DNA from 2 places in the Variovorax sp. RA8 genome. Region 1 is predicted to be linked to the other one. Evidence: predicted binding sites of a transcription regulator. Region 1 holds the regulator's gene; the other holds the start of a gene.

Region 1 (15,048 bases):
CAGGCGCGCAGACGGCGCCATCGGGCCCCGGGCCCGATGGCGGGCGGGTCCATGCCGCCGCCGCCGGCCCAAATGGCCCCCATTGATGGCCCGCAGCCACCCGACTAACATCCCTGGGTGACCACTTCCATCCATCTCGCGGTTCTCGACGACGAAGCAGACATCACGGTGCTGCTCGCCAACTACCTTGCAGGCCACGGCTTCCGCGTCAGCCAGCTGCATTCCGGCGCGGCGCTCATGGAACTGATGGCACGCGATGCGCCCGCCCTCGTGCTGCTGGACCTGGGCCTGCCGGGCGAGGACGGCTTCGCCATCGCCCGCCAGTTGCGGGAGCATTGGCGCTGCGGACTGGTGATCGTCACCGGCCGGGGCGATTCCGTCGACAAGGTGGTCGGCCTGGAGGTCGGCGCCGACGACTACGTGACCAAGCCCTTCGATCTGCGCGAACTGCTCGCGCGCATCAAGGCCGTGCTGCGTCGGCTTGCGCCTGCCGAATCCGGGCCGGGCAAGGCAAACACCGACGCCGTGACGCTGCTGCGCTTTGCGCAGTGGGAGCTCGACACCGCGGCACGGCGCCTGTTGGATCCGGGCCGCAACGAGGTGTCCCTGACCACAGGCGAGTTCGACCTGCTGAACACGCTGGTGACGCACCCGGGCCGCGTGCTGTCGCGGGACTTTCTTCTCGAACACACCCGCGGCCGCGACGGCGGCCCCTTCGACCGCACCATCGACGTCCAGATCGGGAGGCTGCGCAAGAAGCTGGAAGCCGACCCGAACAACCCGCAGATCATCAAGTCGGTGCGCGGCGCGGGCTACATCCTGGTCCCCAGGGTCGAGGCGGGTGGATGAAGCAGAAATCCCTCGTTCCCGGAATCGACGATGGGGCGGTATTCCGCTCGCTCTTCGCTGCCTATCCAGACGCGCTTCTGCTGGTCGATCTCCAGGGCATGATCGGACTCGCCAACCCGGCGGCGCTCGATTTGCTGGGCTATTCGGCGGACGAAATCGTCGGGCTTTCCGTCGACGAACTGGTGCCCGACGCGATCCGGCCGCGCCATGCAGCCTATCGCAATGCCTACGCAGCCCATCCGCGCACGCGCCCGATGGGCATGCAGATGGACCTGGTCGCCAAACGGCGAGACGGCAGCACGGTGATGGTCGAGATCGCCTTGAGTCCCTTGCAGGACCACGGCCTGCCCTATGTCGTGGCCGCGATTCGCAGCGTGGGTGCCTATCCCCGCGTCAAGCAGGCCTTGCAAAGAGCCCGGTATGCCGAGCATCTTGCCCAGTTCGGCCGCTTCGCGGTCGACGCGCGCGACCCGCAGGAACTTCTGGAGCGCGTGCCGGCGATTGCCGCCGAAGCACTCCAGGTCGAGACCGCCGAGATCCTCCTGCTGGAGCAGAACGGCCTCGAGTTCCGGGTCGCCGCCGTCACCGGCGCCTTGCAGCATCTCGCCGTCGGCGATCGAGTTCCCAATTCGCCCGACTCGCCTGCCGGCAGCGTCGTGGCCGACGGAAAGGCCGTGCTGGTGGACGATCAAACGCCCGGGCAGCGCTTCCAGCCTGCTTCGAGTGCCATCGAGCACGGCTTGCTGAGCGAACTCGCCGTCCCGCTGCTGGATCGCGGCCGCACCATCGGTGTCCTGACAGTGCATTCGAGCACGCCCAGACGCTTCGGTGAGGACGAGCTTCGATTTCTCGATTCGCTCTCGAGCCTGCTGGGGACCGTCCTGCAGCGCGCACAGAGCGAAGAGGCGCTCAACCACGCGCAGCGGCTGGAAACCGTCGGCCAGCTGACCGGGGGCGTCGCGCACGACTTCAACAACCTGCTGACCATCATCTCGGGCAATCTGCAGGTGCTGGAGGACGCTCCTGCGTGCGCCGGCGATCCCCTCATCCAGCAACTCGTCGGTGCCGCCTCGCGTGCCACACGCCGAGGCGCCGAGCTGACGGGCAAGCTGCTCGCGTTCTCGCGTCGCCAGGTGCTTCAACCCACGGTGGTCGACGCCGCCGCGCTGCTGCATTCCCTGACCGACATGCTGCGCCGCACGCTGGATCAACGCATCGTCATTACGCTCGATGCCGAAGAAGCGCTGTGCCTGGCGGACCCGGGGCAGCTCGAATCCGCGCTGTTGAACGTGGCCATCAACGCGCGCGACGCGATGCCGCAAGGCGGCACACTGGCCTTTGTCTGCCGCGCCGTTCCCTCGCTGCCGGCCAGTCTCGATGCCGAGCGCGGACCGGCCAACGAGGCCGGCTACGTGGCAATCTCTATCGCGGACACAGGCTCGGGCATGCCCGAAGCGGTCAAGGAGCGCGCCTTCGAACCCTTCTTCACCACCAAGGAAAGCGGCCGCGGTACCGGCCTTGGCCTTTCGACCGTCTACGGATTCGCCAAGCAATCGCACGGCGCCGTCGGTCTCAGCAGCGCGCCAGGCGCCGGCACCACGGTCGCGATCTACCTCCCGCGCGTGGACGAGGATGGTTCTGCCGACGAGGATGTCGATGCTGCAGCGTCGGGCAGCGTGCCCGCGAACCTGCGTGTCCTGCTGGTCGAGGACGACTCCGAGGTCCGTAGCGTGGTAGAGAAGTTCCTTGCTTCGATGGCTTGCGAGGTCCTCGCCTGCGCGAACGCCGAAGAAGCGTTGACCGTGCTCGCATCGGACCCGGGCATCGGGCTGCTGCTTACCGACATCCTGCTCGGCCCCGGCATGCGCGGTACCGAACTGGCCGAGGTGGTGCGTACACGGCTGCCCGGCCTGCCGGTGCTGCTGATGTCGGGCTATTCCGGCCAACTGCTCGATGAGCCCCAGGGCTGGGAGCTGCTTCGCAAACCCTACACGCGCAGCGACCTCGAACATGCCATCGCGAGGGCCCTCAACGCAGCTCAGTGAAGAGCGGCGGCGCCCATCGGTGCGGCGAGGCCCTGCATGAAGCTCGTCAGCGCCTCCACCTGCGGGATGTGGATATCGCGCCGGCCCTTCTCGGTGAAACGGATCACGTCGCCACGCGCAAGCCGCGAGAGCGCGCGGCTCACGGTCTCCAGCGTCATGCCGAGGTAATTGCCGATCTCGGCGCGCGTCATGCGCAGCGTGATCTGGTCGGTGCGCAGGCCGCGCTGTGCGAGCGCGTCGGCCCAGTAGCGCAGGAAGCCGGCCACCCGCGCGTCGGCGGGCAGGGTGCAAAGCGACAGCATCGAATCGTGATCGCGTGTGAGCTCGCGGCTCATGGCCTCATGCAGCGCAGTCAGCAGCGCAGGCGTGCGGACCGCTGCCTGGAGCAAGGCGTCATAGCGAACCGACCAGACCTCGCCGGTGTCCATCGCGACCGCGTCGCAGCCGTACCGTGACGTGGCGATGCCGTCGAGCCCGAGCCAGTCGCCCTTGAAATGAAGACCGACCACCTGCTCGCGCCCTTCGCTCGACAAGTTGACCATCTTGAAGAAGCCTGAGTTCACGATGTAAAGGCACCCGAAGCCTTGGCCCGCCTGAAAGATCGTGTCCCCCGCGCGCACGATGCGACGCTGGACCGGAAGGGTGTCCTGCACCAATTGCAGCATGTCTGCGATGCGTTGGGCGGGGGTGCGGGTGCACTTGGGAACGCTCGTCGTTTCAGTCACTTCTTGCTCCTTGCTGGTCGATGGCTGAAGCTTAGAAAGGCCGTGCAACAGCGACGCCAACATGACGGCTGTCTCGGTAACAGTGGGTGAATGCTTTGTGTCTCCTTGGTAGCCAGGCTCATGGAACGCCTGATCGTTGACGGCGATCAAGGTCTGAATCGCTGCAGGCAATACCTTCACGGTTGTGAAACCCTGCCTTCGCATCCCTCCCCACCGCTTGGCGCCAGGCGCGCCGCTCGGCGCCGACGGTATCCGCTCGGTCCTTGCCGCCGCCGAACGCCTGAGAAACGCGGCGAGAGCAGGAACGATGGATGCGCCCCTGCGCGGGAAGAACATCGCCCTGTTGATCGGCACGTCATCCGGAGTAGAAGAGTCGGCCGTCCATCGCGCTGCATTGGAGCTCGGGGCGCGCGTCGCCGAGGTCATGTTCACGGAGCCTGCGGGATCGGCGTCCTCCGACCACGACCTTCGCACGCTGGCACGGATGCTGGGCCGCCTGTACGACGCGATCGACTGCGGAACGATGCCTTCGGAAGCCGCCCTCAGGATTGAAAGGGAAGCCGGGGTGCCCGTCTACCAGGGACTGGGCACGGACGACCACCCCGCGCGCGCGCTGGCGGATCTCATGGCGCTGTGTGAGCAGCGAGTACCGGCAACGTCCCGGGCATCCATTCTCTTCCTTGGTGATCCGTGGACCTTGCGGGGCCGCGCTTTCCTGTCTGCCGCCCGGGAGATAGGCTTCGAGGTGCAGATGGGAAGCCCGTTTCAGGCGGCGTCGAACGATGCGCCTTTCGTAGTCGATGCCACGAACGCCGCGCACTGGTCGCTCACGACGCCGAGCGGGCAGCTGGACCAGGCCGGGCTTTCGGCGAATCACCGCCTCGTGATGCAGGCGGTGCTGCTCGATACCATTGTGGACAGCTGATGGAATGTCGGCGCACGGCCGACAGCATGCGGGCGCCCGCCGCTGCCCGCGCTCATGACAGCGCCTCGATGTGAACGGCAGGCAGCTGCGAGCGCAGGAAGCGCAAGGCGTAGCGGAGCGCACCCGGGCTGCTGGCATGCAAGGTGAAAAGAGGTTGACCCAACTCGACACGGTCCCGTGCACGAACATGCATTCTTGCTCCGGCGGCCGGATCGCGAGGAGCGCCCGCCAGTTTGGCCGCGCGTGAGACGAGGCGCGTGTCGATCGCCAGGACCGTGCCGCTCGCATGCGCGATCACGTCCTCCGTGTGAGCCGCCCTCGGTGGCACGCGCAGGCCGCCTTGCGCTTCGCAGATCGCGAGGAACTTGGCCAGCGCGCGCCCGTCGTCCAGCACCTCGCGCGCCAGCCCCTGCCCGCCGCCGGGAGCAGATTTTCCGGCCATTTCCAGCAGCAGGCCGGCGAGCAGCAGGGCACGCTCCCGCAGGTCCTGCGGCGCGTCCGCGCTGCGTTCCAGCACTGCCATCACGTCCATGGCTTCCAAGGCAGGCCCGATGCCGCGACCCACAGGTTGGGTGCCGTCGGTGAAGACCGTGCGCACCTGCAGGCCCAATGCGGCGCCCACGGACACCAGGCTGCGCGACAGGAGCTCGGCGGCGGCGGTGCTTCGAACCTTGGTCAGCGGGCCGACCGGCAGATCGATCAGCACGCGCTGCGAGCCCGCTGCAGCCTTCTTGGAAAGGATGGATGCCACCAGCAGGCCTTCGCTGTCGAGGTTCAGCGGGCGCTCCACCCGAATCAACATGTCGTCGGCGGGACTGATGCGCGTGGCGCCACCCCAGGCGATGCAGCCGCCCTCGCTTTCGACGACGCGGCGCAGCGCCGCCATGTCGAGTTCGACTGGCGCGAGCGTCTCCATCGCATCGGCCGTACCGGCCGCCGAGGTGATGGCGCGCGAGGAGGTCTTGGGCATCAGCACGCCGCACGCCGTGACGATCGGCACCACCAGCAGCGTGGTCCGATTGCCCGGGAGGCCGCCGATGCAGTGCTTGTCCATCACCGGCGAAGCGCCCCAGTCGATGCGCTCGCCCACATCGACCATGGCTTGGGTCAACGCCACCGTCTCGTCGAAATCCAGTCCGCCGCCAGCACAGGTCGTTACCAGGGACGCCAGGTGGATGTCGGAAAGCCGGCCACGGGCCACGTCTTCCATGAGCTCGCGCAGGGCGGAATAGCCAAACCTCGTGCCGTGAGCCTTGGCGCGAAGATGCGCCAGCGACGCGAGCACCGGCGGATGGCGCACCTCCACTTCATCGCCCTCTGCCGAGCCCAGCAAGGTCCAGGCGACTTCCGACAACGCGATCTCGTCGTCCCGAAGCCAGTCGCTGCTGACGTGATGCAGGATCGCGAGCAGATGGCGTCCGTTGGCGATCACCTCGACCTGCGCCTGCGCTTCGAAGCCTTCCGCCCGGCAGACAGGGCAGTCGCCGCGCATGTACACCACGGGCTGCTGGTAGGTGTCGATGCGGGCACGGCGTGCCCGCAGGCGGTCGAAGGGCATGGGGTGGTTCGTTCTTCAGAGCTTGCGGGATTCGAGGTATTCCGGCACGGTGACCGGCCAGCCGTGACGCTCCTCGATCGCCAGCCGCAGCGCATCGGCGGCCACCGGCTCGCCATGCGTCACGAACACCCGCTTCGGCGCACGCAGTCCACCGAGCCATGCCAGCAGCTGTTCGCGGTCCGCATGGGCCGACAAGGTGTCGAGATTCGCCACTTCGGCACGCACCGGCACATAGGCACCATGGATCTTGACCGCCTCCGCGCCGCCCACCAGCGCGGCTCCACGCGTGCCGGCAGCCTGGAAGCCGGCAAACAGCATCGTGTTCCTCGCGTCGGGTGCATACGTCTTCAGGTGATGCAGGACCCGCCCGCCGGTCGCCATGCCGCTCGCAGAAACGATGATCGAAGGAAAGGTCAGCGTGTTGAGCCGCTTCGATTCCTCCACCGTGTTGACGATCGTGACCTCCTTGCTCATGGCCGCGCACTGCTCGGCGCTCAGCCGGTGCTCGTCGAGGTGATGCCGAAAAATGCGCGTGGCATCTGCCGCCATGGGGCTGTTCAGGTACACCGGCATGTCGGGAATGCGGCGCGCCTTCTTGAGCAGGTGGATGCAATGCAGGAGGGTCTGCGCGCGCCCGACGGCGAAGGAAGGGATGACGACCACGCCGCCGCGCGCCGCGGTGCGATTGAGCACGTCGGCCAGCGCCGTGAGCGTGTCGACGTCGCGATGCCGGCGGTCACCATAGGTGGACTCCACGACCAGATAGTCCGCCTGCTCGGGAGAATCGGGTGGACGCATGACCAGGTCGTCGCTGCGGCCAAGGTCGCCCGAAAACAGGATGCTGCCCCCCGTCCAGCTGATGTGAACGCTGGCCGCCCCCAGGATGTGGCCGGCGCGCTTCAGACGCCACGACCAGCCTGGCCATGGTGACTGCTCCTTGTCGAAGGGGATGGTCTCGAAGTGCGTCAGGGCCGCAGCGGCCTCCTCTTGCGTGTAGAGCGGCAGGGCCGGCTTGTGCTTCGAATGGCCGTGCCGGTTCGCGAAATCGGCTTCCTCTTCCTGCAGCCGGCCTGAATCCGGCAGCAGCAGCTCGCAAAGGTCGCGCGTCGCCCCACTGCAGTACACAGGGCCCTTGAAGCCGAGCTTCACGAGCCGCGGCACGAACCCGCTGTGGTCCATGTGCGCATGCGTGAGCAGCACCGCATCGAACTCGGAGGCCTTGATCGGCAAAGGCTCCCAATTGCGCAGCCGCAGTTGCTTCAGGCCCTGGAACAGGCCACAGTCGACCAGCAGCCGACGGCCGTTGTGCTCCAGCAGGTACTTGGATCCGGTGACGGTGCCGACGCCGCCGAGGAATTGGATGCGCATGGTTTCTCCTTGGTGCCGAGAGCTTCGCATCGCGCTGCGGCTGCAACTTGATGTTCGTCAAGGGCCCGCAACATCAAGCTGCGCATGATGCCCCTTTCTCTTGGAGCCCAGCTTGACAATCCGTCATCTCGACCAGCTCTTGTCGCCCGCTTCGGTTGCCGTCTTCGGCGCTTCCAACCGTGTGGGCAGCGTCGGTGCCGTGGTCTGGCGCAATCTGCGCGCCGGCCGCTTCTCGGGCCCCATCTACGCCGTCAACCCCAAACACAGGGCGCTCGACGGCGTGCCCGTGTTCGCCAAGGCGGCCCATCTGCCCGGCGCCCCGGACCTGGCCCTGCTGTGCACGCCCCCCCACACCGTGCCGCAGTTGGTGGCCGAACTCGGCGCGCTCGGCACCCGCGCGGTCATCATCGTGACTGCAGGGCTGAGCGCCACGCAGAAGCAGGCGGCGCTCGACGCGGCCAGGCCGTACCTGATGCGCCTGCTGGGCCCCAACTGCATCGGCCTGCTGAGCCCCCACATTGGCCTGAATGCCGGTTTCGCCCACACCGATGCGCTGCCAGGCGAGGTGGCCTTCGTGTCGCAATCCGGCGCGCTGGTCACCGCGATGCTCGACTGGGCCAAGAGCCGCGGAATCGGCCTGTCGCATCTCGTCTCGCTGGGCGAACACTGCGATGTCGATTTTGGCGATCTGCTCGACTACCTGGCGAACGACGCCCGCACGCGATCCATCCTGCTCTATGTCGAATCGATCGAGTCGCCGCGCAAGTTCATGTCGGCCGCACGCGCGGCAGCGCGCAACAAGCCGGTGATCATCGTGAAGGCCGGACGCGCGGGCAACGGCGTGCACGCCGCCGCCTCCCACACCGGTGCGCTGGCCGGCTCGGACGTCGTCTACGACGCGGCCATCCGCCGCGCCGGCATGCTCCGAGTCGACACGATGCAGGAGCTGTTCACGGCGGCCGGGACCCTGGCGCGCTTCCGGGGCAACCGCAGCGATTCGCTCACCATCATGACCAACGGCGGCGGTGCCGGCGTGATGGCCGCCGACGCAGCCGCGCAGGCCGGCATCACGCTTGCGCAGCCCGGCAGCGCCCTGATGGAACGGTTGAACGAAGCGCTGCCATCCAACTGGTCGCACGCCAATCCGATCGACATCATCGGCGACGCGCCGATCGAACGCTACACCGCGACGCTATCGGCCCTGCTCGCCGACAAATCAGCCGGGGCCGTGCTGTTCGTCCATGCCCCGACGGCAATCGTGCGCAGCGACGACATCGCCCGCGCCTGCCTGCCGCTGGTGCGCGAGACCGGGCAGCGCGTGATGAGCGCCTGGCTCGGCGACGCCGCTGTCGCCCAGGCGCGCCAGCTGTTCGAGCAGGCGGGCGTGCCCGACTATCCGACGCCCGAGGAAGCCGTCCGGGCCTTCGCGATGCTGCAGACCTACCGGCGCAACCAGGAGATCCTGATGGAGGCGCCGAGTGCAAGCGAGAACGCGGCACCCGATCTCGCCGCGGCGCAGCGACAGCTCGACGCGGTCCTTGCAGAGGGCCGCGAATGGCTGAGCGAGCAGGAGGCCAAGGCCGTCCTGAAGGCCTTCGGCGTACCGGTGGTGCCCACGCTGGCGGTCGCCGCCTCGGCCGATGCCATATTCGCGGCGGCGCGCGAAGTGGGCTATCCGGTGGCGCTCAAGATCGTCTCGCGCGACATCACCCACAAGTCCGACGTCGGCGGCGTGCGGCTGGACCTGCGCGACCAGGCGTCCCTGGACCATGCCGTCAGCGAGATGCTTCGGGCCGTGCGCACCGCGAGGCCCGATGCGCACATCGACGGCTTCACGGTGCAGCCGATGGTGCGTCGGCCGCATGCCCAGGAAGTCATCGTCGGCGCCAGCATCGACAGCGTCTTCGGCCCGGTGATCCTCTGCGGCCAGGGCGGCACTGCGGTGGAGGTGACTGCGGACAGCGCCGTGGCCCTTCCCCCGCTCAACCGCAGCCTCGCGCGCGAACTGGTCTCGCGCACGCGTGTCTCGCGCCTGCTCGCCGGCTACCGCGACCATCCTCCAGCCCGGATGGATGCCCTGTACGACGTGCTGATCGCGGTGTCGCAGATGCTCGCCGACCTGCCGCAGCTGGCGGAGCTCGATATCAATCCGCTCTACGTCGAAGAGGCGGGCGCCATCGCCCTGGATGCGCGCATCCGCGTCGCGAGACAGCCGGTCGCGGGGGCCGAGCGCTTCGCGATCCTTCCGTATCCTTCGCAATGGGCTCGCACGCTGACCTGGAACGGCCGTGAGATCACGATACGGCCGATCCGTCCCGAGGACGAGGCGCAGCACCGGCGCTTCCTGGAACGGCTCGACCCGGAGGACATCCGCATGCGCATCTTCCAGACGCGGCGCGAGCTGCCGCGCAGCGAACTCGCGCGGCTCACCCAGATCGACTACGACCGGGAGATGGCGTTCATTGCCGAAGCCGTCGATGCGCAGGGCGTGCGCGAGACGCTGGGCGTGGCCCGCACCGTGAGCGACCCCGACCGCGTGGAGGCCGAGTTCGCCATCATCGTGCGCTCCGACCTCAAGGGCGCGGGGCTCGGCAGGCTGTTGTTCCAGCAGTTGATCGAGCATGCCAGGCGTTGCGGGACGGGCCGTCTCGCGGGCCTCGTGCTGCGCGAGAACAGCCGGATGCTGAATCTGTGTCGCGACATGGGCTTCGAAGCCGATCCGGCGGAACCGCCCGGCTCGGGCGTGCGGCGCATGGTCAAGACCTTGAACGGCCTTGCCGACAATCCCGGGTCCGACGCAGGCGCACCCGCCCGCGCTTGAATGCACATGCCGATGAGCGCCCTCTCCCGTCAGCGGCACCAGATGTCGATCTGGTGACGCAGGTCGATCCACAGCGCCTGAGTCGCCACCGCTGCCAGCAGGCCACCGGCCAACCGCGTTCCCCATTCCTTGCGCGCCATGCCGGCGCCTGACTGCAGGCGCTGCCACAGCCAAGGCGCCAGCACCAGGGACACGCTGCTCCCGACGGCGAAGAGCGCCATCGTGAGCGCGCCCTGCGCCGGCCCGTTGGCCAGGCCCGCAAGCATCAGTGCCGAGTACAGCAGGCCGCATGGCATGCAGACCCAGAGCGCCCCCGTCGCGAGCACCCCCGTCAATGAACCGGTGACCGACCGCAGCCGTGCCGCAAGCGCGCGCCCGATGCGGTGCGCCCAGACCGGCTGCCGCCCGAGCGCTGCGAGCGCCAACCCCCAGGCCAGCACGAGCACGTGCAGCAGCACCCATGCAGGACGCAGCGCGGCGACCTGTTCGCTCGCAAATGCCAGGCTCTGCATCGCCGCCGCAGCCAGCGCGCCACCGGCCGCATAGCCTGCGATCCGGCCCGCATGAAAAGCGACGGACGCGGAGACAGCCGGTGGCCTCCCCGCGAGCGTCGCCGCGCCCCCCTGCGCAGGCGCGCGCACGATCCGGATCACGCCGGAGCATGCGGCACTGCACATGGCGACGCAATGCGGCCCGCCGACCAATCCCATCAGGAGCGCGGTGCTGGCCAGCGCAGCCTGCATGGTCAGACAATGCGCGAGAAGCGCGTTCGGTTGCGGTCGGCCTGCAGATAGCGATCGAAGACCATCGCGACGGCGCGCACGAAGAACCAGCCCATCGGCGTGACCTCGATCTCATGGTCGCGCAGGTGCACGAGGCCCTGCGCCGCGAGCGGCGCGAGCGCCACGAGCTCGCTGGCGAAATAGCGCTTGAAGTCGACCAGGTGGGCCAGTCCGATCGATTCATAGTCCACATGCCCCTGGCACATCAGCGCCATGATCACCGCGCGCCTCAGGACGTCGTCGCGCGTGAGCGCCAGGCCGCGCACGACCGGCAGGCGACCCTGGTCCAGGAGGTCGTAGTACTCCTCCAGCGTCTTGGCGTTCTGGCTGTAGGTGGCGCCGACCCGGCCGATGGCCGACACGCCCAGCGCCACGAGATCACACTCGGGCTGGGTGCTGTAGCCCTGGAAGTTCCGGTGCAGGCGTCCCTGCCGCTTGGCGATTGCGAGCGGGTCTTCGGGCAAGGCGAAGTGGTCCATGCCGATGTAGACGTAACCGGCCGCGGTGAGCGTGGCGATCGAACGCGACAGCATCTCCACCTTGGTCCTGGCGTCGGGGAGTTCGTCGGCGGCGATGCGTCGCTGCGGCTTGAAGCGCGCCGGCAGATGTGCATAGGCGTAGAGGGCGATGCGGTCGGGCCGCAGCTCGCAGACCTGCGCCAGCGTGCGGTCGAAGGATCCGGTGCTCTGGCGCGGCAGCCCGTAGATGAGGTCGATGTTGATCGACCCGAAGCCGAGTCCGCGTGCGCTCGCCACCAGGTCGAACACCTGCCCTGCCGGCTGGATGCGGTGCACGGCCTTCTGCACGTCGGGGTCGAAGTCCTGAACGCCGAAACTCAGGCGATCGAAACCCATCTCGGCCAGGCTCGCGAGTCGATGGCCATCGACCGTGCGTGGATCGATCTCGATCGACTGCTCGCGCTCCGGCGGCAACGTGAACGCGTCCCCGAGCATGGACAGCAGCTCGCGCAAACCCCCGTCGTGCAGGAAGGTCGGCGTGCCGCCCCCCAGGTGCAGCTGGGTGACAACCGCGCCGCGGCCGAGCTGCGCGGCCTGCAGCGCCACCTCGCGCGCCAGATAGCCGAGGTACTCGCGCCCGCGGCTCTTGTGCCGGGTGACGATCTTGTTGCAGGCACAGTAGTAGCAAAGCGATTCACAGAACGGAATGTGCACGTACACAGAAAGCGGCCGGCCATGCGCGCCGAGCTCGCTGCGCTGCCGCAGCGTCTGGGCGTAGTCGTCGGCCGTGAACGCCTCGACGAAACGGTCCGCCGTGGGATAGGACGTATAGCGCGGCCCTGGCACGTCGAAACGCCGCAGCAGACCCGCCGACGGCAGGACGAGCGATGAACCGGCAGGCGCGGCGGCAAGGGATGAGTTCATTGCGGTAGATATGGGAGGCACCGGCCCACTATGCAGGCAGGCCGCCCCGTCATCCTTGATGTGCATCAAGCCTCGGCTGTGCGCGGCGCCTGAGAATCGCTGCGAACCCCGACGCCATCAATGAAAGCCGAACACATCAAGGTCGCCTGCTCGAGCTGCAACCTGCGCGAGCTCTGCATGCCTGCGGGCCTGGAGCCGAGCGAACTGAAGCGCATCGACGAGATCGTGGCCACGCGGCGCAAGGTCCGGCGCCGCGAGGCACTTTTTCGCAACGGCGAGCCCTTCACCTCGCTCTACGCGATTCGCACCGGCGTCTTCAAGACCCGCGTGGCGACCGAGGATGGCCGCGACCAGGTCACCGGCTTCCAGATGGCCGGCGAGATCATCGGGCTGGACGGCATCGTCAACAACCAGCACACCTGCGACGCGATCGCGCTCGAGGATGCCGAAGTCTGCGTGATGCCCTTCCATCGCATCGAGCAGCTCTCGCGCGAGGTTCCCTCCCTGCAGCGCCACGTGCACCAGATCATGAGCCGCGAGATCGTGCGCGAGCACGGCGTGATGCTGCTCCTGGGCAGCATGCGGGCCGAGGAACGCCTCGCGGTCTTTCTCCTGAACCTTGTCCAGCGGCTGCACGCGCGCGGATTCTCCCGGTCCGAGTTCGTACTTCGCATGACGCGCGAGGAGATCGGCAGCTACATCGGGCTCACGCTCGAGACGGTGAGCCGGACGCTGTCGAAGTTCATGGAAGACGGCATCGTCGAGGTGGAGAAGCGCAAGCTGCGCATCGTCGACGCCGATGCACTGCAGCGCATCGTCAATCCGCCGGGCGGTTGAGCTCGTCCGCGCGCTTGGTGAGCAGCAGCGTGAGCGCGCTCGAGCCGGTCGCCAGCACCCAGAAGATGAAGAAGCCGGCCGCATAGACAGCCTGCCGGGACAAGCCGATATCCTCGCCGCCCCAATGGAGGTCGCTGGGGTCGACCAGCGCGAAAACCAGCAGTTCGGCAACGCTCGCCAGCAGGAAGGCCGGCCAGAGGATCGACATCCAGTCGTGGGACTTCATGATCTTCAACGCCTCGGTGCGGGCAGATCCGCGTCCGGCGTGGCCGCATGGTTGCGCCCTGCCAGCGCAGGCATCAGGTTCTTGGCGGCGAGCTCCTTGTTGATCTCGGCACCCCGGCGGTAGTAGTCCGGCGCCACCACCGGATCGGGCGTGCGCAGCGCGAGCCAGAGCGTCACGAAGCTGGCGACGATGACCACGGCGGGCCCGGCTATCACCATCCACAGCAGCGGGAACTGCCACCAGGGTTCGCTCTTCGGAGCAGTCATCGCGCAATCGTCCATCTCGTCTCCTTTGGAACTCAACGGGGCACCATGAAGGTGGCCTTCTCCGACACCTGCGCGCTGCCCTCGACGGAGCGCACGTCGAGATGGACGACGTGGGACCCTGCGGCGGCGCTGCCGTACGGAACCTGCAGGCGTACCGCGACCCAGCGCGACTGCGCAGGACCGACCTCGAGCGGCTCGGCCGGCGATACGCTGAGACCTTCGAGGCCCCTGGCTTCGATGCGGTAGCGCTGCGGCTGCTCGGTCGCGTTCATGATCTGCAGGCGGTAGACGTTCTCGAGCTGGCCGCCCTCGGCGATGCGCGCGAGCGATGCCCGGTCCCGCACCACATCGACCTTCAGCGGCGTGCGGGCCACCAGGCTCGCCAGCAGACCGATCGTCAGTGCGGCAAGCAGGCCGGTGTAGATCAGCACCCGCGGGCGCAGCACGCGGCGCAGCACCTGCCTGGGCGTCCAATGGCCGGCCATGCCGTTCTGGGTCGCATAGCGGATCAACCCGCGTGGTGTCTTCATCTTGTCCATCACGGTGTTGCAGGCATCCACGCACAGCCCGCAGCCGATGCACTCGTACTGCAGCCCCTTGCGGATGTCGATCCCGGTCGGACAGACCTGCACGCACAATGAACAGTCGATGCAGTCGCCAAGGCCCTGTGCGCGCGCGTTGCTGCCCTTGGCATGCACGCCGCGTGGCTCGCCCCTCTCGTTGTCGTAGCTCACGATGAGCGTATCCCGGTCGAACATGGCGCTCTGGAAGCGTGCGTAGGGACACATGTACATGCAGACCTGCTCGCGCATGAAGCCCGCGTTGCCGTAGGTCGCAAAGCCGTAGAAGAAGACCCAGAACACTTCCCACGAGCTCATGCGGGTCTGCAGGAATTCCAGGCCCAGCTCCCGGATCGGCGTGAAGTACCCGACGAAGGTGAAGCCGGTCCACAGCGCAATGCCGAGCCACACGATGTGCTTGAACCACTTCTTGACCAGCTTCTCGAGCGAGAAGTCGCCCTCATCCAGGCGCATGCGGGCGATGCGGTTGCCTTCGATCTTCTGCTCGACCCACATGAAGATCTCGGAGTAGACCGTTTGCGGGCAGGCGTAGCCGCACCACAGCCGCCCCGCCACCGCGGTAAAGAGGAAGAGCGAGAGCGCCGAGATCACCAGCAACCCGGTCAGGTAGATGAGGTCCTGCGGGTACAGCACCAGCCCGAGGATGTAGAAGCGTCGCGCGCCCAGGTCGAACAGCACTGCCT
Region 2 (15,048 bases), 1.1 Mb from region 1:
GATTCCAGGCAATGGGCCGCACGTGCCTTGCGCGCGGCCTCGAGTGCTGTCTCCATGTCATTCTCGATGGCGCGAAGCGCAGACAGACAATTGCTGCGGCTGAGCGCAGCGACGCCCTCCGAAGAACGGGCGCTGCTTGAATCATCGAACATCATGCTACTCGTGGGGAGCCTGCGGCCCCAAGGACCGGGTCGCCCGGTCTTCAGGGCCGCATGGCAGCTCACTGGATGACGATCTTCGACGAGGCGGCGGGCGCCTTCTTCGGAAGCTCCAGCGTGAGCACGCCGTCGAGGTACTTTGCTTGCACCTTCGTGTCGTCGACGTCCTGGCCAAGGCTGAACGTGCGCGAAACCGACCCGTAGTAGCGCTCGCTGCGCAGGATCTTGTCGCCGTCGACCTTGGTTTCCTTCTCGCTCTTCGACTCGGCTTCGATGCTGACGACGTTGCCGTCGATCTTGACATTGATGTCTTCCTTCTTGACACCCGGAATGTCGGCCTGCACGGTGAAGGCCTTGTCGTTCTCTTTCACGTCGATGCGCATCTTCAGAGGAGCAGTCTCGCCCTCGAAGACAGTTGGAGAAAAGAAGCGGCGCAGCGCGGCTTCGAAGTCATTGCCGAACACCGGGTCCAGCAGTCTCAGGTTGCTCATGATGGTTCCTTGGGTAGAAGTGGTTGCGAAGGCGCGGGCATCTGCACCGCGCTTTGTCAATGTAGGCAGCCGCGCCGACAAGCCGCTTGATCTTCCTCAACTCTCGTGCGTGTGACGGGCGTTCATCGAGATGGCGATAGGTTCGCCTCGCCCCAGGAACGCGGCAATCTCGCCTCGATCTCGGCCATGTCTAATGCGGTGAGGTCGTTGTTGAGCGCCATCTTCAAGTGCTTCTCGACCCGTTCGCTGAGAAGCGCCCGCAGCTCGCCCAGGAAAGGGCTCGAAGCGAACACCAGCAGCGAGTCGAACTCGCCGGCGGCCAACCCTTTTTCCAGCCGCTCGGAGATCTCGTGCGCGAAGCGCAGATGCTCCTTGCGGCGCACATCGCTGCGCGGCTCGAAGCGGTTGGGACCGCGGCTGTTGTCGTTGGCTTCGCGACCCGGCCGGTCGTGCGCCAGTTCGGCGCCCTTGAGTCGGCTTTGCCGATGCGTCATCGTCTCCACGGGGACCAACGCTTCGCTGGCCGACCCACGCCTGAACAGGCGTGCAACCGAGGCATTGGCAACAAGAATCCACTGGTCTTTCATGGGAAAAGCTCCTGAAATGTGTGGGACATGTTGCGCGTCTTCCCGATCGCCGGCTTTGCGCCAGCGCAACAATCGGGTGGAGCGATGCCTCTTCTGCACCCGGCCCGTTTGACGCCTGGGCTTGCTCTGCGTCAAGGCCGCCGCTCGGCCGCCGTGCCTCAATCCCATTATTTGGCGAGGCCACCATGAAGAAGTGGAAGTTGACGCATCTGAACCTTGGCGCCGTGTGGCTCGCGGCGGCGCTCGGCCTGTTGATGTGGGACTACTGGACGCAGAGCCGGGGCGTCGAAGTGCTTCCGTACAGCACCTTCGAACGGCAGCTGCTCGACGGGCGGATCGCCGAAGTCACCGTGGGCGACACCGTGATCACCGGGCGGCTCAAGACGCCAGATGCCGAGGGCAGGCAGTTCGTTGCATCGACGATGGTGGAACCACAGATCGCGCAGCGGCTCTCGTCCTTCGATGTGCCCTATCAACGGGTTCACAGCTCGACCTGGGTTCAGACCCTGCTGCAGTGGGTTTTCCCCGTCCTGCTGATGTTCGGCCTGTGGAGTTTCCTGGCTCGTCGCGCGGGAGGCGGGATGGGCGGCGGGCTGCTGGGCATCGGCCGCAGCAAGGCGAAGGTCTACATGGAAAAGAGCACCGGCGTGCGCTTCGATGACGTGGCCGGGGTCGACGAAGCCAAGGAGGAGCTGCAGGAGGTCGTCGACTTCCTGAAGAATCCGAAGGAGCATGGCCGCCTGGGTGCACGCATTCCCAAGGGCGTGCTCCTGATGGGGCCGACCGGCACAGGCAAGACCCTGCTCGCGCGGGCGGTCGCCGGGGAGGCCGGCGTGGTCTTCTTCTCGATCAGCGGTTCCGAGTTCATCGAGATGTTCGTCGGTGTCGGGGCGGCACGCGTGCGCGATCTTTTCGAGCAGGCGCGCGCCAATGCGCCCGCCATCATCTTCATCGATGAACTCGATGCGCTCGGCAAGGCGCGCGCCGCGTTCCCGATGGCCGGCGGGCAGGAAGAGCGTGAGCAGACGCTGAACCAGCTGCTGGTCGAACTCGACGGCTTCGATCCCAGCGTCGGCGTCGTGCTGCTGGCCGCAACCAATCGCCCCGAGACGCTGGACCCGGCGCTGTTGCGCGCCGGCCGCTTCGATCGACAGGTGCTGGTCGACCGGCCGGATCGCATCGGGCGTGCCGCGATCCTCAAGGTGCACGCGAGGAAGATCAGCCTGTCCCCGGATGTGGATCTCGATCAGGTTGCCGCCATCACGGTGGGCTTTGCCGGTGCGGATCTTGCAAACGTGGTCAACGAGGCGGCCTTGGTCGCGACCCGGCGCAAGGGGAGTGCGGTGACGATGTCCGACTTCACGCAGGCCATCGAGCGCATCGTTGCCGGCATCGAGAAGAAGAACCGCATCCTCGGCCCCCTGGAGCGCAGGCTGGTGGCCACCCATGAACTGGGCCATGCGTTGACTGCACTGGCGCTGCCCGGCGCCGACAAGGTGCACAAGGTCTCGATCGTGCCGCATGGCATCGGTGCGCTCGGCTATACGCTGCAGCGGCCTTCGGAGGATCGTCATCTGCTGCGGCGCGCGGAGCTGCTCGACAAGCTGGCAGTGCTGCTGGGCGGGCGGGCCGCCGAGATACTGGTCTTCGGCGAGCCTTCCACCGGCGCCGCGGACGATCTGGTCAAGGCGACGGACCTGGCGCGCGACATGGTGCAGCGCTATGGCATGGACATCGGGCTCGGCCCCGTCGTGTACGGCGAGCAGGCGTCGCCCTTTCTCGAGCCCGCGCAGCACCCGGCATCCAGGCAGGCCGGCGCCGCGAGCGAACAGACCGCGCAGCAGATCGATGGCGCCGTGCGCGAACTGCTGAAGGATGCCCTGGAACGCGCGACCCAGCTGCTGCGCGCGCGCCGCGCGACGCTCGACCGATGCGTGCATGCATTGATGGCCAAGGAGACGCTGGAGGAATCGGAGTTGCTCGCGCTGGTCGGCAACGCCGGGGCGCCGGCCGCCGCCGTTGCATTGCCGTCCTCCAGTCTTCCGGTAGCCGCCACGGCGGCCTGAGAATGGGGAGCGGACTTTCCATGCCGGGAACATGGATCCACGCGGGTTGGGGCAGGTTGCTGCAGGGGGGCGTCTTCGCGGCCGTCGTTGCAGGCTCGGGCGCATGCACCACCGGAGCGATCCGGACCGGCGATCCCGTCGCACACGCCCGATCCCCGGTGGCGGCGCCCGCGCCGCCATTGCAGGCCGGTTCGGTGCCCGACTATCGCGCCATCGTGCAGCGGGAAGGCCCGGCCGTGGTGGGCATCACCACGGCAGGCGTGCACACGCTGTCCCCGACCGAGCTGCCGCCCGGCCTGGAGGATGATCCCGGCCTTCAGCTCCTGCTCGATCTCCTCGGCTTGCGGGGCGACGCGGCCAGGCTCGACATTCCCTTCCGCAACCAGGGCTCCGGCTTCATCATCGGAAGTGACGGACTGATCCTCAGCAGCGCGCACGTGGTGCGAGATGCCGCCGAACTCAAGGTCAAGCTCGGCGATCGGCGCGAGTTCAAGGCCAAGGTGCTGGGGAGCGACCCGGTCACGGACACCGCCCTGCTGCGCATCGATGCAAGGGGCCTGCCCGTCGTGCGCGTGGGCGATGTGGAGCAGTTGCAGGTGGGCGATCCGGTGCTGGCGATCGGCTCACCCTTCGGCTTCGAGCAGACGGCCACGCAAGGCATCGTGAGTGCCAAGGGCCGGGCACTGCCCGGCGACATCGCGGTGCCCCTCATCCAGACCGACGCTGCCGTGAATCCGGGCAGTTCGGGTGGCCCGCTGTTCGACGGCAGCGGCGCGGTCGTCGGCATCAACGCCCAGATCTATTCCCACTCGGGCGGCTACCAGGGGCTGTCGTTCGCCATCCCGATCGACGTGGCCCTGAAGGTGAAGGACCAGATCCTCGCGACCGGAAGGATGTCGCACGCCAGGCTCGGCGCGACGATCCAGGACCTGGACCAGGCATTGGCCGAGGCTTTCGGGCTCGATGCAGCCGATGGCGCGCTGATCAGCGGCGTCGCGCCCGGCAACGCCGCGGCAGCGGCCGGCCTGCAGCCCGGCGACGTGATCACCCGGATCGACGGGGAGCGGATCGGGCGGGCAGCGGACCTCACCAGTCGCATCGGCTTGGCCGCGCCTGGACAGACGGTGCGCTTGAGTGTGTGGCGTGACAGGCGCACGCGCGAAATGAGAGCGACACTCGGCCGCGTGGCAGACGCCGAAGACGCCAAACCCCCGGCCGGAGGCGAACGCGAAGGCGCACCATTCAGCCTGGAGCTGCGACCTCTGACGGCGAAGGAACGAGCGCAGAGGCGCCTGGAGGGGGGTCTCATGGTCGAAGGCGTGGCAGGCGTGACGGCGCGCGAGAGCCTGCAGCCCGGCGATGTACTGCTGGCCATCAACGGCGTAGCCGTGAATTCGGTCGATCAGGCGAACCTGCTGACCCGAAGAGGCTCCGGCAAGGTGGCGCTGCTGATCGACCGCGACGGCAGCCGCCGTTACGTTGCTGTCGAGCTTGGCGCAAGCCGTCCATCCGGCGCCGGGTTTCAGCGTGAAGGACCGGACGCTTCATTTTGAACCCGGCGCAACGTCAGGCGCTGCCGCGAAGCTGCGCACGAAGTCCAGCGACGACACCACGCCCGCGATCCCGGTGCCGTCGGTCACGACCACGTGATGGATGCCGCGCTCCACCATGAGCGCCGCCACCTGGGCGGCCGGCGTCCCGATGTCGACCACGATGGGCTTGTACGAGCACATCTGCCACGCGCGCGTGGTGGCGGCGTCGCGCCCCTGCGCATGGAATGCAACGAGATCCGAGGCGCTGATGATCCCCGCGACTTCGCCGCGTGCCGGCTCCAGGACCGGCACCCACGACAGGTGCCTGTCGGCGAGCAGGGCCTGCACCTGTTCCACGCTGTCCTCCATGGTGACGCTGTACACCGGACGCTGCATCATTGATGAAATGGGCGGGTTCATGAGCTTGTTCCTTGGGGCTGCTGGCGGGGAGGGCGCCCGAGCCGCTCTTCGACGGCGAGGACGTCGCGTGTGATCTTGAGCAGCGTGTCCGGGGTCACGCTCATCGAATCGATGCCGAGCTCGACCAGGTACGCTGCGATTTCCGGGTAGTCCGAAGGTGCCTGGCCACAGATGCCGATGTGGCGGCCGTTGCGTCGCGCACCTTCGATGGCCTGACGAATCATCTCCTTGACGCCATCGTCGCGCTCGTCGAAGTCGAAGGCCACCGTGCGCGAGTCGCGGTCCACGCCCAGCACCAGCTGGGTCAGGTCATTGGAGCCGATCGAGAAGCCGTCGAAGAGCCGGGCGAAGGCATCGACCTGGATCACGTTGTTCGGTATCTCGCACATGACGTAGATCTCGAGGCCGCCATCGCCGCGCCGCAGGCCATGCACCGCCATCGCCTCGAGCACGCGCTCGGCCTCCTGCACCCGGCGGCAGAACGGAATCATCAGCTTCACGTTCACGAGTCCCATCTCCTCGCGCACCCGCTTCATGGCGGCGCATTCGAGCGCGAAGCCTTCCGCGTAGGCCGGATGCGTGTAGCGCGAGGCCCCGCGAAAGCCGATCATCGGGTTCTCCTCCTTCGGCTCGAACCCGCTGCCGCCGAGCAGGCTGGCGTACTCGTTGGTCTTGAAGTCGGACATGCGCACGATCACCGGCCTCGGATAGAACGCTGCGGCGATCATGCCCACGCCTTCCGACAACTCACGCACGAAGTAGTCGGCCGGTCGCTCGAACGATCGGGTCAGCCGCGCGATCTCGGCCCGCTCCGCCGGGTCGGCGATCTTTTCCGGGTGGACCAGGGCCATCGGATGCACCTTGATGTGCTCGGCGACGATGAACTCCATGCGCGCCAATCCGACGCCGTCGTTGGGCAGCCGCGCCGTCTGGAAGGCGCTGTCGGGATTGCCGAGATTGACCATCAGATGCGTCTGCGGCCGTCCGAGCGCCGACAGGTCGACGCTTGTCTTCTCGAACGGCACTGCGCCTGCATAGACGCGGCCTTCGGCGCCTTCCGCGCAGGACACGGTGACTTCGTCGCCGGTGCGGATCCTGGCCGTCGCGTCGTCGCAGCCGATGACCGCGGGAATGCCGAGCTCGCGGGCCACGATCGCGGCATGGCAGGTGCGGCCGCCGCGATTGGTGACGACCGCGGCCGCGATCTTCATCACAGTGCCCCAGTCGGGCATCGTCGTGTCGGCAACCAGGATTTCCCCGGGCTGGAACTGGCCTAGCGCCATCACATCGGTGATGACGCGGGCCTTCCCCACCGCCACCGTCGCGCCGACCGCTCGACCGGTGACCACCGGCGCCGCCGTCGCATGGAGGCGGTGCTCGTCGATTCGGTCCAGCGGCTTGCGGGAAGCAACCGTCTCGGGCCGCGCCTGCACGATGTAGATCCGGCCATCGAGGCCGTCCTTGGCCCATTCGATGTCCATCGGCGTCGGCCGGCCCGCATGGCGGGTGTAGTGATCCTCGATCACCACGGCCGCATCGGCCAGTGTCAGCACGTCGGCATCGTCGATGCAGTATCGGGCCCGGTCTTCCGGGGGGGTGGGCAAGTTGCAGGTGGGCTCCCTGCCGGCGGCTTTCGAGTAGACCAGCCGGACTTCCTTGCTGCCCAGCTTGCGCCTGAGCACGGCGCGGCGGCCCAGCTTCAGGGTGGGCTTGAAGACGTAGAACTCGTCCGGGTCGACCGTGCCCTGGACGACGTTCTCGCCCAGGCCGTACGCGCCGGTGATGAAGACCACATCGCGGAATCCGCTGTCGGTGTCGAGCGTGAACATGACACCGCTGGCAGCGCGGTCGGAACGCACCATCTGCATCACGCACACCGACTGGAAGACCTTGAAGTGATCGAAGCCCTTGTCGACCCGGTAGGCGATGGCACGGTCCTTGAACAGGCTGGCAAAGCACAGGCGTACGGAGTCCAGCATCCTCGCCTCGCCGGAGATGTTCAGGAAGCTCTCGTGCTGGCCCGCGAAGCTTGCGGTCGGCAGGTCTTCCGCGGTGGCGGAACTGCGAACCGCGACGCTCATGTCGGCGCCGCACTCCGCCCGCAGCCGGGCGTACGCTGAGCGAATCTCGCTCGCCAGCTCCTCGGGGAGCGTTGCGGCAAGGACGATCTCCCGCGCAAGCTGCGCGCGCCGCGCAAGATCATCGATGTCCTCGACATCCAGGCCAGCCAACGCATCCCTCAAGCGCGGCAGCGCGCCGGAGAGCTCCAGGGTGCGGCGATAGGCCTCGGCCGTGATCGCGAAGCCGTTGGGCACGTGCACGCCATGGGGCGTCAGCGCGCGGTACATCTCGCCGAGCGACGCGTTCTTGCCGCCGACGCTCGCCACGTCGTCGACGCCGATCTCGGAGAACCAGCGGATATAGGTGGCCATCATTCGAAGGCCAGGGCCGCCGTCGGCTGACTTACGTGCACCGGTTCTCCCGGCTGCGGCCTGGATTCGGTCTCCGGTGCCCGCACGAGCAGCACCGGCACGGGCGCATTGCGCAGGATGTGCTCCGCGCTGCTGCCCATGACGACGCGACCGACGCCGCGGCGGCCGTGCGTTCCGAGGACGATCAGGTCCGCGGGCCACTTGGCGGCTTCGGCGGTGACCAGTTCGTGAACCTGTCCGGAGCGCCTGTCGTACAGGACCGTGTCGGCTTCGACGCCGGCCGCCTTCGCGGCAGCCGTGGCTTGCGCGAGGAGCCGCTCGCCGTCCTCGCGCAGCACGCTCAGCCAGTCTCCGGCGTGGCCGGCATAGGCATCCATGGCAAGCGCGAACGAGAGCTCGTCGATCACGTGGATGATCCGCAGCCGGCCTTGCGTCAACTTCGCCAGTCGGGTGGCTTCTGCCAGCCCGCGCTGCGCCGTCGCGCTGCCGTCGAGGGGCACAAGAATTCGTTGGTACATGACAGGATCCCTTCAATCTCGAATGCAGAGGCTGTCAGTATCGGAACGTCGGCGCATCGCGCCTTGATCTGCCGCAAGCCAGCACCACGGCCAGGAGAAGTGGTGTCGATCCTTGCCTGCCGGGCTGGCGGTATCCATCGCCGACCATGACGACGACAAGCAGCTGCCGAAGCGGAGGTCCGATCAAGCGTCAGGACGAAGATGCTCGACGAACCACGCGCTGGCCAGTGCCGAGACCACGTCCAGGGCGCCGGCTTCCTCGAAGAGATGGGTGGCGCGCGGGACGATCTCGAGACGCTTTGGGCAACGCAGCTGTTCCAGGGCTGCACGGTTCAGGGCCAGGACCTCGGTGTCGGCCCCGCCGACGATGAGCAGGGTCGGCGCAAGAACCGCCCCCAATGCCTCGCCGGCGAGATCTGGACGCCCGCCGCGCGAGACGACGGCTTGCACAGCCTCCGGACGCCGCGCCGCCGCGGCCAAGGCCGCGCCCGCACCCGTGCTCGCGCCAAAGAGGCCGATGGGCTGGGGGCCGTAGGACGACAAGGCGTCGAGCGCATCCATTACCCGTTGCGCAAGCAGGGGGATGTCGAACACGTTGGCGCGTTGCTTGGCCTCCTCGTCCGTGAGCAGGTCGAACAACAGCGTGCTCAGGCCTCTGCGTTGCAAGACCTCGGCCACCTGCATGTTGCGACGGCTGCGGCGGCTGCTGCCGCTGCCGTGCGCGAAGACCACGATGCCGCGCGGCGGACCCACCAGGCACAGTTCCCCTTCCAGCCTTTGGGATCCGATCGACAAGGGCAATAGGTTCGGCATGGAGACTCAGTCCTGATCTTGCGCCATGGCGAGGCGAAGGCGTTCGAGATCGATGTTCGACAAGAATGCATCCTGCGGGTTGGAGGTCAGTTTGACCTGTGAACTCAAAAGGAGGTTTGCGCTGGATCAAGTGCCCGGCAGTTGGATGAAAAGGGAGCCATCGAATCGGCGTCGTGCGGTTTGATGCTGCGCAAAGTCAAGAGACGCCGCTCGCGTTAACTTGGGCGCTTTCTTCGAGGGTACTCAAGGAGCCGCTCATGCAGACACCCAAGACCATCCTGCTTCACCTCGACAGCTCCGCGCGGGCTGCGGAACGAGTCAAGATCGCGCGCCAGGTCGCCGATGCCTTCGAGGGCGAAGTCATCGCCCAGCCTTGCACCAGGTCGGCCCTGATGCGGTACCCGTATGCCCTGGAGGGCGCGGCCGAAGCCATGGCGATCATGGAGTCGCTCGACAAGGACTGTCGCGACAAGGCGTACGCGACCTTCAAGGCGGCCGGCGGCGAATCGCCGCGCCTGCACTGGGCGGAGCCGATGAGCGACGCCCCCTGGGGCTTTGCCCGCCGTGCCCTCTATGCCGACCTGCTCATCCTGGGGCAGCGCGACCCGGATGACCCTGCCCCAGGAGAGTTGCCCGCGGATTTCGTGCCCAGCGTTCTTGTCGAGTCCGGCCGGCCCGCGCTGGTGGTGCCCTATGCGGGGCCGGTCGCCACGGTCGGCCGCAACGTCCTGATTGCCTGGAAGGAAACGCGCGAGGCCGCGCGTGCGTTGTCGGCAGCGCTGCCCTGGCTGGTGCGCGCGCAGTCCGTCCATGCGGTCTCCTATGGCGAAGACGCCGAGGCCTCCCTGCGCAGCCTGCAGCGCTATCTGAGCGCGCAAGGGGTGGATGCCGTGGCGCTGCAACACGGCGATCCGGATGAGGACGAAGTCGGGGAGAGGATCCTTTCGAAGGCCGCCGACGTGAGCGCAGACCTGCTGGTGATGGGCTGCTACGGGCACAGCCGCGCGCGCGAATGGGTGCTCGGCGGCGCCACACGGTCGATGCTTCAATCCATGACCTTGCCGGTGTTGATGTCGCATTGAGCCGCCCGGACCTTGCCAGGCGTTCAGGCTGTCACCGGGGCGACGATGCGCCCGTCGACGAGTTCCACGATGCGGTCGCACCTTCCGGCGAGTTGGTGGTTGTGGGTCACCATGAGCACCGTCGTGCCTTGCTTCGCGCTGACTTGTCGCAACAGCGTAAACACGCCCTCGGCCGACTTCGTGTCGAGGTTGCCCGTAGGCTCGTCGGCCAGGATGAGCGCCGGATTCATGGCGAGTGCGCGAGCGATCGCCACGCGCTGCTGCTGGCCGCCGGACATGTTCGTCGCACGGTTGTTCTGCCATGGCAGCAGGCCCACCTGGTCGAGAAGCGCGCGCGCCCGTTCGTTCATTGCATCGTCCGCACGGCCGCGCTCGAGCAGCATCGGCATCATCACATTCTCCAGTGCAGTGAACGCTGAGATCAGGTGGTGGTACTGGAAGACGAAGCCGATCGCGTGGCCGCGCAGGCGTGTCAGATCCGCTTCGCCGAGTCCGCTGGTGTCGTTGCCGTCGATCCATATGCGCCCGGCATCGGGCCGGTCGAGCAGACCCATGATGTTCAGCAGCGTGCTCTTGCCCGATCCGCTCGGGCCCATCAACGCGCAGAATTCGCCGCGCGCGAGCGCCAGGTCGATGCCGTGCAGCACCTCGGTCTCGGCCGTCGTCCCCACGCCATAGGATTTGCGCACACCCTCCAGCCGCAGGACATCATCCGTTGCCATGCTATCCCCGGATGGCGGCGACCGGATCGAGCCGCGCGGCACGCACTGCCGGCGTAACCGCTGCGACGAGCCCCGTGATCGTCGCGAGGACCGCGGCCCAGGCGTACAGCCCGGAGTCCACGGTCACCGCGAACATCGGCGTGCCGTCCGGATTGCGTGCCGCCAGCCGCCACACCTCGAGCAACAAGGTGCCGAACGCCGAGCCGACGAGGGAGCCGACCAGGCCGACCACCGCGCCTTGGATGAGGAAGACACTGAGCATCTGGCCGCGCGAGCCTCCCATCGCCCGCAGGATGCCGATTTCCTTGGATCGCTGTACCACCGACACCACCAGCACGCTGGCGATGCCCGCAGCCACTGAGAGGCCGACGAACAGCCGGATCAGGTAGCTCGAAAACTTCTGCGCGTTCAGCCCCAGGAAGAACTGGTTGTTCGTCTTGATCCAGCTCTCCGCGAGCAGGCCCGTCTCGGCGACGATCTCTTGCGCAACGGTTTCGGCCTCGAACGGATCGACCACGGTCAGGTCGATGCTCGAGACGCCGCCCACGAGGTTCAGCAGGTTCTGCGCGGTCGCGAGCTCGACGTAGACGTTGCGCTGGTTCACGCCCTTGGAGCCCAGATCGAAGATCGCGACGATGGCGAGCGTCGCGCTCGTGCCGGCGGCGGTCGCCACGCGCAGCTTGTCGCCGACGCGCACGCCCAGGTCATCGGCCAGCTGCGTACCCACGATCATGTCGCTCGTCGTCAGTCGAAAGCTGCCGGCCACGAGCTTGTCGGGCAGGGGAACGATCTTCACGTATTGCTGCGGGTCGATGCCGACCAGTGTGATCGACTCGCTGGCATCGCCGCGAATCGCGAATCCAGGGCCGCTTGCGGTGGGGGACACCACGTTGATGTCGGCGCGACGGCGCATCGACTCGCGCACCTTGCGCCACTGGTCGACCGACGCGACGAGTTGCGAGCGCCTCTGCACGTTGGCGGCGACGATCTCGCCGTCGCGCGGTACGCGCAAGGGCCGCGCCACATCCTTGGGGCGGCTGATGACGATGTGGGGCTGCGAGCTCAGTACACGGCGGAAGATGTTGGCCTGCATGCCATCGAGCAACGCCGACATGAACACGATCACGCCGACACCTATCGCTACGCCGCCCACGATGAAGAGGGTCTGCAAGCGGCCTTCGTTGAGGAAGCGCAGCGCTGCGAGCCACTCGATCGGCAGGAGCTTGCTCATGAGGCGCTCGCGACCGCAGCGCCGGCCCATTCCCGCAGATGGGTGCGAACGCGCTGTCCTTCGCCGATCGTCGGTGCGGGGCCGGCGAGCACCAGGTCGCCTTGGCGCAATCCATCGACGATCTCGATGCACGTGTCACCACGGACGCCTGTGCGAACCGGCTGCTTGCGGGCGCGGCCGTCCACCACATGCCACACCCATGGACTGGCCCGGCCCGCGTCATGCACCGCATCGCCGGGCACGGCGAGCGCTCCCGCGTGCCGTGCCACCAGGATGTCTACCGATACCGTCATGTCCTGGCGCAGGTAGTCCGGCGGCGAGGGTACGCGCAGCTTGACCTCGACCGAGCCGCGCTGCGGGTCGACGCCCGGATTGATGTAGGCCACCTCGGCATCGAACCTGAGGTCCGGGTACGCGTCGGCGGAGGCGAGCGCGACCTGCCCGAGCGCGATCAGTGCGAGGTTCTTCTCGTCGATTTGCACAACGAGTTGGGTCTCGCCCGAAGGTGACAGCACCATCAGCGCCTTGCCCGGGGAGACCACGTCACCACGCTCGACCGCGCGGCTGATCAGCGTGCCGGCCAATGGCGTCCTGATGATCGTGTGGTCCAGGTTGGCTTGCGCCGTCTGCATGGCGGCCTGAGCCTGCTCGACGGCCATTTGCGCGAGTCGTTGCGCGTTGCCCTCCGCGCTGTTGTCATCGACCTGCAACTGCGCTGCGCGCAACTGGGACTGGGCCACCTCGAGATTGCGCTTCGCACCATCGAGCTGTGCAAGCCCTACGAAGCCTGTCGCCTGCAGCTCGTGCGTGCGCTCGTACTGGCGCTGCACGTCGACGAGGTTCGCGCGCGCCTGGCGCAGCGACTGCTGCGCCGAAGGCAGGGTGGTCTCGCGCAACTGGCGCAGACGGGCCTCGGCTTGTGCCATCGCGAGGCGGGCCTGCACGACCTGCGCGCGCAACTCGTCGCCCTCCAGTTCGATCAGGACCTCATTCGCCTTGACCGCCTGGCCTTCATCCACAGGGATGCGCGATACGGAGCCAGTCAACTGGCTGCCGATGTCGATGCGCAACGGGTTCACGACGCGGCCACTCGCGACGACCGTCTGCACCACGTCGCCTCGGGTGGCCGCATAGGCTGCCACTGCCGGCGGGCGCCCCAGCAGGAACAGGAATGTCGCAATGGAGGCGGCGGCCCCCATGGCGGTGAGGATGAGGGTGCGGTGCGCCTTCAGCGAGGCGGCCCACGCGACAGGAGATGGCATTGCTTCATCGGGACTCGCGGCTTGTGCGCGCCCCGAACGCAACGGTAACGCGGAGCGATCGGCCATGGATTGAGCGACATCAAGGCGACGCGACAAAGTCATGCGTCGGTCGTGCGTGCAATCTTCGCCTGCCGGTCCTCAAGGCGCGAGCGAAATGCCGGCTTGGATTCGTCGCTGCGCCGCGTGGAGCCGCGAGAGCCGTGCTTGGAGACGATGCCAGCCACGCCGCCGGCCATCAGCGCAGCGACATCGAAGAGGATCGCCGGCAGTGCGACGCCCCCCGGGGACGCCAGATACAGCGGCGTCCAGACCGGATCGAACTTCGCCTTGTAGCGGCGCAGGCCCTCGAAGTTGTAGAAGTGTTCGCCGTGCCGAGACAGCAGCGTGCCGATGCGGCCCCATAGCGGCGTCTCGCGCTGCGTGTCCAGGCCCGCAAGCGGCGCCATGCCGAGGTCGAACCAGCGAAAGCCCTGTGCACGACCCCAGAGCATCAGCTCGCAGAAGAGGAAGTCCATCGTACCGTTCGGTGCGGTCGGCAGGTGCCGCATCAGGTCGACTGACAGCTCCTGCCTGCCGGCGCCGCACCACAGATTGGCGAAGGCGATGATGCCTTCTTCGCTGCGCACGACCGCCACTGGAAACTGCGCCAGGTAGCGGACGTCGAAGGACGCGTTGGAGAAGGCCTTCTCGTGGGTGCGCTTCGTGGCCAGCCAGGCGTCGGAGACCCGGGCCAGCTCGGGCAGCAGACCCGGAACGGTCTCGCGCGGCGCGATCTCGAAACGGCAACGGCGCCGCAGCAGCCGGGAACGCGCCTGGCGCAGATCACTGTGCGCCGGCAGGGCAAGGTCGAATCGCGCGAGGTTGACGCGCGCCTGCTCGCCCAGCGGCGTCAGGCCCAGCCCCACTTCCGCGTAATCCGCACGCCGCTCCCCTCGCACCTCGAAGAAAACGCACCAGCCGTCGAAGCGGTCGCACAGGTCGCGGAAGCGCCAGATCAGCTCGCGCGCACCTTCGGCGCTGCCAACCGGGTCGCCCATCGCGACCCAGCTGCGTCCGCTGCGGCCATACATCATGAAGGCGTCCTGAGCGCTGCTGAACAGCAGTGCCTTGTCGCCGCGCAGCACGAGGTTGGCATAGGTATGCGGCGAGCGCTCCACCATCGCTCGCGCGCGCTCGATGTCGCCGGCCGAGGGCGCCGGAATCGCGGGGCGCGCCGGGCGCAGCAGCCTGTACAGGCCGAACAACGCCGCCAGCGAGGCCGCTCCCACCGTCGCACGCAGCGAACGCGAAGCCTCGGCGTGCAGCGCGAAGTCCCACCATGAGAGACCCGCTTGCAACGCGTGCCGGTTTGCGAACTGCACGAGCCAGAGGGACGCGGCGAGCACGATCGCGATAGCGGTCATCCACGAGGGGCTGGAGGGCTCGCCGAGAAGTGAAGACCTGCGACGGAATTGTCCGCGGGAAGACAGCAGGACCACGCCCGCGAACCCGAGCACGATGGCCTCTTCATAATCCCAGCCCTTCGCCAGCGACAACACGGCGGCAGCGGCCAACAGCAGCAGCGCGACATGCCAGGCAGCATCGAGCCGGCGCTGCAGGGCATGCGCCAGGAGCAGCAGGGCCGCGCCGGCCAGGCTGGCCATGAAGTGGGAGACTTCGATCACCGGTAGAGAGAGCATGCGGCTGAGGAGCTCGAGCCGGCCCGAGGCGGCCGGCGTAGAGCCCGAGAACAGC

The links. Region 1 encodes FNR, which switches genes on or off when oxygen is low (the NO sensors DNR and NnrR bind a similar motif). Its sites were predicted from a motif close to TTGATNNNNATCAA; they were not measured.
Region 2: a site for FNR is predicted at 8,268-8,281, ahead of E5P3_RS11775 (universal stress protein). Genes of this name have one in related genera too.

The regions. Positions count from the first base shown of each region.
Region 1 is NZ_LR594662.1:1,389,696-1,404,743, reverse strand. Features, by position in the region: gene E5P3_RS06715 (winged helix-turn-helix domain-containing protein) at 118-849, shown strand; gene E5P3_RS06710 (PAS domain S-box protein) at 846-2,894, shown strand; gene E5P3_RS06705 (Crp/Fnr family transcriptional regulator) at 2,888-3,769, opposite strand; gene E5P3_RS06700 (hypothetical protein) at 3,804-4,544, shown strand; gene E5P3_RS06695 (thymidine phosphorylase family protein) at 4,597-6,102, opposite strand; gene E5P3_RS06690 (MBL fold metallo-hydrolase RNA specificity domain-containing protein) at 6,118-7,470, opposite strand; gene E5P3_RS06685 (bifunctional acetate--CoA ligase family protein/GNAT family N-acetyltransferase) at 7,583-10,291, shown strand; gene E5P3_RS06680 (sulfite exporter TauE/SafE family protein) at 10,321-11,034, opposite strand; gene hemN (oxygen-independent coproporphyrinogen III oxidase) at 11,037-12,455, opposite strand; gene fnr (fumarate/nitrate reduction transcriptional regulator Fnr) at 12,576-13,292, shown strand; gene E5P3_RS06665 (hypothetical protein) at 13,273-13,518, opposite strand; gene E5P3_RS06660 (FixH family protein) at 13,524-13,784, opposite strand; gene ccoG (cytochrome c oxidase accessory protein CcoG) at 13,817-15,048, opposite strand, start outside.
Region 2 is NZ_LR594662.1:2,471,696-2,486,743, forward strand. Features, by position in the region: gene E5P3_RS11740 (hypothetical protein) at 1-155, opposite strand, end outside; gene E5P3_RS11745 (Hsp20/alpha crystallin family protein) at 221-649, opposite strand; gene E5P3_RS11750 (host attachment protein) at 772-1,371, opposite strand; gene ftsH (ATP-dependent zinc metalloprotease FtsH) at 1,422-3,302, shown strand; gene E5P3_RS11760 (trypsin-like peptidase domain-containing protein) at 3,323-4,855, shown strand; gene E5P3_RS11765 (CBS domain-containing protein) at 4,847-5,254, opposite strand; gene ppsA (phosphoenolpyruvate synthase) at 5,251-7,689, opposite strand; gene E5P3_RS11775 (universal stress protein) at 7,686-8,204, opposite strand; gene E5P3_RS11780 (dienelactone hydrolase family protein) at 8,388-9,017, opposite strand; gene E5P3_RS11785 (universal stress protein) at 9,275-10,099, shown strand; gene E5P3_RS11790 (ABC transporter ATP-binding protein) at 10,123-10,863, opposite strand; gene E5P3_RS11795 (ABC transporter permease) at 10,823-12,052, opposite strand; gene E5P3_RS11800 (efflux RND transporter periplasmic adaptor subunit) at 12,049-13,314, opposite strand; gene mprF (bifunctional lysylphosphatidylglycerol flippase/synthetase MprF) at 13,413-15,048, opposite strand, start outside.